DNA from 2 places in the Streptomyces viridosporus T7A genome. Region 2 is predicted to be linked to the other one. Evidence: riboswitches for the same ligand, from Rfam matches in the RefSeq annotation. Region 2 holds a riboswitch; the other holds the start of a gene.
The links. Region 2 has a riboswitch for thiamine pyrophosphate ahead of CP969_RS27135 (thiamine ABC transporter substrate-binding protein). Riboswitches for the same ligand answer to the same signal wherever they lie in the genome.
Positions count from the first base shown of each region.

Region 1: linked by a shared signal. The riboswitch ahead of thiO (glycine oxidase ThiO) and the one ahead of CP969_RS27135 (thiamine ABC transporter substrate-binding protein) in region 2 are both predicted to bind thiamine pyrophosphate.

Region 1 covers NZ_CP023700.1:2,475,529-2,478,926, reverse strand. The annotation lists gene CP969_RS11635 (thiazole synthase) at 1-189, opposite strand, end outside; gene thiS (sulfur carrier protein ThiS) at 192-392, opposite strand; gene thiO (glycine oxidase ThiO) at 389-1,564, opposite strand; TPP riboswitch at 1,562-1,673, opposite strand; gene CP969_RS11620 (avidin-fold protein) at 1,725-2,078, shown strand; gene CP969_RS11615 (NAD(P)/FAD-dependent oxidoreductase) at 2,117-3,358, shown strand.
Region 2 covers NZ_CP023700.1:5,845,966-5,849,363, forward strand. The annotation lists gene rlmN (dual-specificity RNA methyltransferase RlmN) at 31-1,137, shown strand; TPP riboswitch at 1,191-1,296, shown strand; gene CP969_RS27135 (thiamine ABC transporter substrate-binding protein) at 1,376-2,458, shown strand; gene CP969_RS27140 (ABC transporter permease) at 2,434-3,398, shown strand, end outside.

The DNA.
Region 1 (3,398 bases), 3.4 Mb from region 2:
CTTCTCCAGCACCGACAGCACCGACCCGTGCACCGACGGGTCCACCCGCCGCATCGCCACGGTCGTCAGCTCCGTCCCGGACGCCACCAGGGCCCGCTCCAGCACGTCGAGGCTGGGCGCCCCGCCGGTGCCCATGATCAGGCGGGACGTGAAGGACGTGCCGCCGAGGACGAACGGATCGTCGGCCATGGTCAGCCTCCCTGGACGGCGGTGAGGACTTCCACGCGGTCACCCTCCGCCAGGGCGGTGGCGGGCCACTGGGCGCGCGGGACGACGGTTTCGTTCAGGGCGGCGGCCACTCCCGAGGGCGCCGCGGTGAGCGACCGTACGACGGCGTCGAGGACCGTGCCGGAGTCGACCTGCCGGGACTCGCCGTTGACCGAGATGTTCATGCGGGCTGCTCCGTGAGTGCGGCGGCGGTGAAGCGCCGGGGGGTGAAGGGACGGGCCTCCGGAGGGAGTTCCCCGGTGGTCAGGACGTGCGCCAGGGCGTCGCCGGTGACCGGCGTGAGCAGGACGCCGTTGCGGTGGTGGCCGGTGGCCAGCACCAGCCCCTCCAGCGCGGTCGGGCCGAGCAGCGGCGCGTTGTCGGGGGAGCCGGGGCGCAGCCCGGCCCGGGTCTCGACGAGCGGCAGCTCGGTGATCCCGGGGACCAGCTCGTGGGCGTCGCGCAGCAGCTCGTACACCCCGCCCGCGGTGACGGTCGTGTCCCAGCCCTTCTCCTCGCTGGTCGCCCCGACGACCAGCTCACCGCTCTCGCGCGGCACCAGGTAGACGTGGCTGCCGCGCACCACGGCCCGCACGGTCCGGCTCAGGAACGGTGCCGTGTGTGCCGCGGGGCCCGGCATCGTCAGCCGCAGCACCTGCCCCTTCACGGGGCGCACGGGCGGCAGCACGTCCTCGGGGACGCCCGCGAGCCGCCCGCTGAGGCTGCCCGCGGCGAGCACCACCTGCCCGGCGCCCCGCTCGGTGCCGTCGGAGGTGACGACGCCCGTCACCCGGTCCCGTGCGACGGTGAGCCGCTCGGCCCACGTGCGGTGGAGGGCCACACCGGCCCGCTCGCACGCGGTCACCAGCGCCGCCGCCAGCCGCCGCGGGTCGATCTGGTGGTCGCCGTCGACCCGCAGGCCGCCGCGCACGCCCGGCGCGAGCAGGGGCTCCAGACGCCGGCACTCCCGCCCGGTCAGCCAGTGCGATTCCAGCCCCGACTGCTGCTGCAGCAGGTGCAGTTCCCGCAGGTGGGCGCGGTCGTCGGCGTCCAGCGCCACCGCGAGGGTGCCGCACCGGCGGTAGCCGAGGTCGTGCCCGGTGAGCTCGGTCAGCTCGGCCGCGAAGTCCGGGTAGCGGCGCGCGGAGGCGAGGTTCAGACCGAGCAGGGTCTGCTCGCCGTGGTGCAGTTCCGTGACGGCGGCCAGCATCCCGGCGGCCACCCGAGCGGCGCCGCCGCCCGGTTCGGGGTCCACCAGGGCCGTGGCGAGACCGCGCTGCGCGGCCCGCCAGGCCGTGACCAGACCGATGATCCCGCCCCCGACGACGAGGACGTCTGGGGTGCGCGTGGGCGACATGGGCGTCCAGCCCCTCCCTTCGCCGGCATGACCCGGATCAGGTTCGTACGGTCGGAGGCCGCCAGCCTCCCTCTCAGCCCGGTGCGTCCGGACTCCCGCGAGTGTTCTACGTTGGCCACCCTAGCCCGCGGCACAGCGCACTCGTAAGGGAGTCTCCGAGATGGCACGTTCGCTCGACGGTCTCGTCCTCGCCCCCGTGGCCGATCAGGCCCCGGGGCAGGTCGGGACCCGCACCCGGTTCGCCTACCACGAGCGGGACGGCGAGGTCTGGGCCGAGTACGCGGGCGGCGACGTCGTGCGCGGGCATCTGGTGGGTACCCGGGAGGGCGACCGGCTGGACTTCCGGTACGTGCAGCTCAAGCGGGACGGCACGACGGCGTCGGGGCACTGCGTGTCGACGGTCGTGGAGCTGCCCGACGGGCGGGTACGGCTGGAGGAGACCTGGCGGTGGGAGTCGCAGCCGGGCCGCGGGACGAGCGTCGTGGAGCAGCTCGCGGCGGACGGGACCGACTGACGCCCCCTCAGGTGTCCTCGGGTGTCTAAGGTGATCGGGTGAGCGAGCAGAGGCAGGAACCGGGACCCTCCGAGCCGCGTCGGGTGGTGGTGGCGGGTGCGGGCATGGCCGGTGTGCAGACCGCGGTCGCCCTGCGGGAGCAGGGCTTCACCGGCACCGTGACCCTGATCGGCGCGGAGCCCCACCAGCCCTACGACCGGCCGCCGTTGTCCAAGGCGGTGCTGCTCGGCACGGCCGAGAACTCCGCCTTCGACGTCGACTTCGAGGCGCTCGGCGTCGAACTGCGGCTCGGCTGCGAGGTGCTCGGCCTGCGTCCCGGCGACCACGAGCTGGACACGGAGGCCGGGCCCGTGCCCTACGACGTCCTGGTGCTCGCCACCGGCGCGGAACCGGTCCGGCTGCCGGGCGCGCAGGGCGTCGCCGGTGTGCACCTGCTGCGCACCCTGGACGACGCCGAACGGCTGAAGCCGGTCCTCGCGCGGCAGCGCGACGTCGTGGTGGTCGGCGCCGGCTGGATCGGCGCGGAGTTCGCCACCGCCGCGCGCGAGGCGGGCTGCGCGGTCACCGTCGTGGAGGCCGCCGGACGGCCGCTCGCCGAGACGCTGCCCGCCGAGGTGGCCGCCCCGATGGCCGCCTGGTACGCCGACGCCGGCGTCGACCTGCGCACGCACGCGCGCGTGGAGCGCGTCGAGCCCGGCGCCGTGGTCCTCGGCGACGGCACGCGGCTGCCCGCGGGAGCCGTGGTCGTCGGCATCGGCGCCCGGCCCGCCACGGCGTGGCTGGCGGGCTCCGGGGTCGCGCTCGGGGCGCACGGCGAGGTCGTCGCCGACCGCCACCTGGCGACCTCCGTGCCGGACGTCTACGCGGTCGGCGACTGCGCGTCCTTCCCCTCGGGCCGGTACGGCGAACGCCTGCTGGTCCACCACTGGGACAACGCCCTCCAGGGACCGCGCACGGTCGCCGTGAACATCCTCGGCGCGGCCACCGGCCGGACACCGGCGGTGTACGACCCGGTGCCGTACTTCTGGTCCGAGCAGTTCGGGCGCTTCGTCCAGTACGCGGGACACCACGTGGACGCCGACCGGACCGTGTGGCGCGGGGACCCCGCCGGCCCGGCGTGGACCGTGTGCTGGCTGCGGGAGTCGCGCCTGGTCGCGCTGCTGGCGGTGGGACGGCCCCGGGACCTGGCCCAGGGGCGCCGGCTGATCGAGGCGGGTGCGGCGATGGACCCGGAGCTGCTGGCGGACCCGGCGCGGCCGCTGAAGTCGGCGACCGTGTGACGACCGCCGGGGGCCCTGTGCGGGCGAGGCCGACTTCCGG
Region 2 (3,398 bases):
ACTCTGCACGTCTGCGACACTGGTAGGGCCATGCCTAAGCCCGGAGAACTCACTTTCGTCGCGCCGCGCGGAGCCAAGAAGCCGCCGCGGCACCTCGCCGACCTCACGCCCGCCGAGCGCAAGGAGGCGGTCGCAGCGGCCGGTGAGAAGCCGTTCCGCGCCAAGCAGCTCTCGCAGCACTACTTCGCGCGGTACGCGCACGACCCGGAGCAGTGGACCGACATCCCGGCCGGCTCCCGGGCCCGGCTGCGGGAGGCGCTGCTTCCCGAGCTGATGACGGTCGTCCGGCACCTGTCGACCGACCAGGGCACCACCCGCAAGACGCTGTGGAAGCTGTTCGACGGCACGCTCGTCGAGTCCGTGCTGATGCGCTACCCGGACCGGGTGACGATGTGCATCAGCTCCCAGGCGGGCTGCGGCATGAACTGCCCGTTCTGCGCCACCGGGCAAGCCGGACTCGACCGGAACCTGTCCACCGCGGAGATCGTGCACCAGATCGTGGACGGCATGCGCGCCCTGAGGGACGGCGAGGTGCCGGGAGGGCCGACGCGGCTGAGCAACATCGTGTTCATGGGCATGGGTGAGCCGCTCGCCAACTACAACCGGGTCGTGGGGGCCATCCGCCGCCTCACCGATCCCGAGCCGGACGGGCTCGGGCTGTCGCAGCGCGGGATCACGGTGTCCACGGTCGGCCTCGTCCCGGCCATCCACCGGTTCTCCGACGAGGGCTTCAAGTGCCGCCTCGCCATCTCGCTGCACGCCCCCGACGACGAGCTGCGCGACACCCTCGTCCCCGTGAACACGCGGTGGAAGGTGCGCGAGGTGCTCGACGCCGGGTTCGCCTACGCGGCCAGGTCCGGGCGGCGGCTGTCCATCGAGTACGCGCTCATCCGGGACATCAACGACCAGGCCTGGCGCGGCGACCGGCTCGGCCGGCTGCTCAAGGGCCGGCCCGTGCACGTCAACCTCATCCCGCTCAACCCGACGCCCGGTTCCCGGTGGACCGCCTCCCGGCCCGAGGACGAGAAGGCGTTCGTGGAGGCGATCGCCGCCCACGGCGTGCCGGTGACGATCCGGGACACCCGCGGCCAGGAGATCGACGGGGCCTGTGGTCAGCTTGCCGCGAGCGAGCGGTAGCCTGGCCGGCGTCAGCACAACTTCATAGTCGAGAATCAGACAAGCACATCTTCATATTCCGACAGGGGAGCGCCACAGCGCTGAGAGTGCGGCACCGGCCGCAGACCCTCCGAACCTGGCCCAGGTCATTCTGGGTAGGGAGATCGGTCACCACTCGAGCTGTTGCACCCTGCCCGGGACACCTGTGAGGGGTCCCGGGCAGGGCCGCGTCTCTTCCTGGTCACCCAGGAGGGATCCAGTGAGCATCACCAAGAAGGTCACGATCCTGGCCGTCGGGCTGGGCCTGGTCACCGTGACCGCCTGCGGTTCGTCCGGCGGCGACGACCGGAGCGGCGGCGGGTCGAAGACCGTGACCCTCGTCAGCCACAACTCGTGGGCCGCGTCCGAGGAGGTCGTCGCCGCCTTCGAGAAGGAGTCCGGCTACAAGCTCAAGGTCCTTAAGGACGGCGACGCCGGGCAGGCCGTGAACAAGGCGATCCTGACCAAGGACAACCCCCAGGGCGACGTCTTCTTCGGCGTCGACAACACCCTGCTGTCCCGCGCCCTCGACAACGGGCTGTTCCAGTCGTACGAGGTGAAGGACGCCGACTCCATCCTCCCCGAGTACCGCGTCGACGGGGGCGAGCACCGGGTCACGCCCATCGACACCGGCGACGTCTGCGTCAACTACGACAAGGAGTGGTTCGCCGAGCGGAAGCTGACCCCGCCGCGGACCTTCGACGACCTGACCGAGCCCGAGTACAAGAACCTCCTCGTCGTCGAGAACGCCTCCACCTCCTCGCCCGGCCTCGGCTTCCTGCTCGGCACCGTCGCCGAGTACGGGGACGACGGCTGGACGGACTACTGGAAGAAGCTCAAGGCCAACGGCGTGAAGGTGGCCGACGGCTGGGAGCAGGCCTACAACGAGGAGTTCAGCGGCTCCGCCGGCGGCAAGAAGGCCAAGGCCGACCGGCCGCTGGTGGTGTCCTACGCCTCCTCGCCGCCCGCCGAGGTGATCTACGCCGACCCGAGGCCGGACACCGCGCCCACCGGTGTGGCCGAGGACACCTGCTTCCGCCAGGTCGAGTACGCGGGGCTGCTGAGCAACGCGAAGAACCCCGAGGGCGGCAAGGCGCTGCTCGACTTCCTGGTCGGCCAGCGGTTCCAGGAGGACATGCCGCTCAACATGTTCGTCTACCCGGTGCGCGAGGACGCCCGGGTGCCCGCGGAGTTCACGGAGTTCGGACCGCAGGCGAAGGACCCCCGGACCATGGCCCCGGCGAAGATCGCCGACCACCGTGACCAGTGGGTCAAGTCGTGGACCTCGCTCGTACTGAAGTGAGCGGCGCCGCGCCGGTGAGCCGCACCGCGGCCGGGTGGCGGGGGAACGCGGCGCGGCTCGGTCTCATGGCCGTGCCCGTCGCGTTCTTCGCCGTCTTCTTCGCCTACCCCGTCGCCGCGATCGTCGCGCGCGGCCTCAAGGCCGAGGGGACCTGGCAGCTCGGGCGGGTCGGGGAGGTCCTGGCGCAGTCCGACGTCCGGCAGGTCCTGTGGTTCACCACCTGGCAGGCGCTGGTCTCCACCGCCCTCACCCTGCTGATCGCCCTGCCCGGCGCCTACGTCTTCGCCCGCTTCGACTTCCCCGGCAAGCAGGTGCTGCGGGCCGTGGTCACCGTCCCGTTCGTGCTGCCGACGGTGGTCGTCGGGACGGCGTTCATGGCGCTGGTGGGACGCGGCGGGCTCCTCGACGAGCTGTGGGGCCTGCGGCTGGACACCACCGTGTGGGCGATCCTGCTCGCGCACGTCTTCTTCAACTACGCCGTGGTCGTCCGGACCGTGGGGGGACTGTGGGCACAGCTCGACCCCCGGCAGGAGGAGGCCGCGCGGGTGCTCGGCGCCTCGCGGTTCGCGGCCTGGCGGACCGTCACCCTGCCCGCGCTCGCGCCGGCCGTGGCCGCCGCCGCGCTGATGGTCTTCCTGTTCACCTTCACCTCCTTCGGCGTGGTGCAGATCCTCGGCGGGCCCACCTTCTCCACCCTCGAGGTGGAGATCTACCGCCAGACCTCCGAGATCTTCGACCTGTCCACCGCCGCCGTCCTGACGATGATCCAGTTCGTCGCCGTGGGCGCGATCCTCGCCCTGCACGCCTGGACGGTGCGGCGGCGGGAGACCGCGCTGCGGCTGGTGGACGCCTCGGTGACCGCGCGCCGGCCGCGCGGCGCCGGGCAGTGGGCGCTGCTCGGCGGGGTCGTGGCCACCGTCGGCGTGCTGCTCCTGCTGCC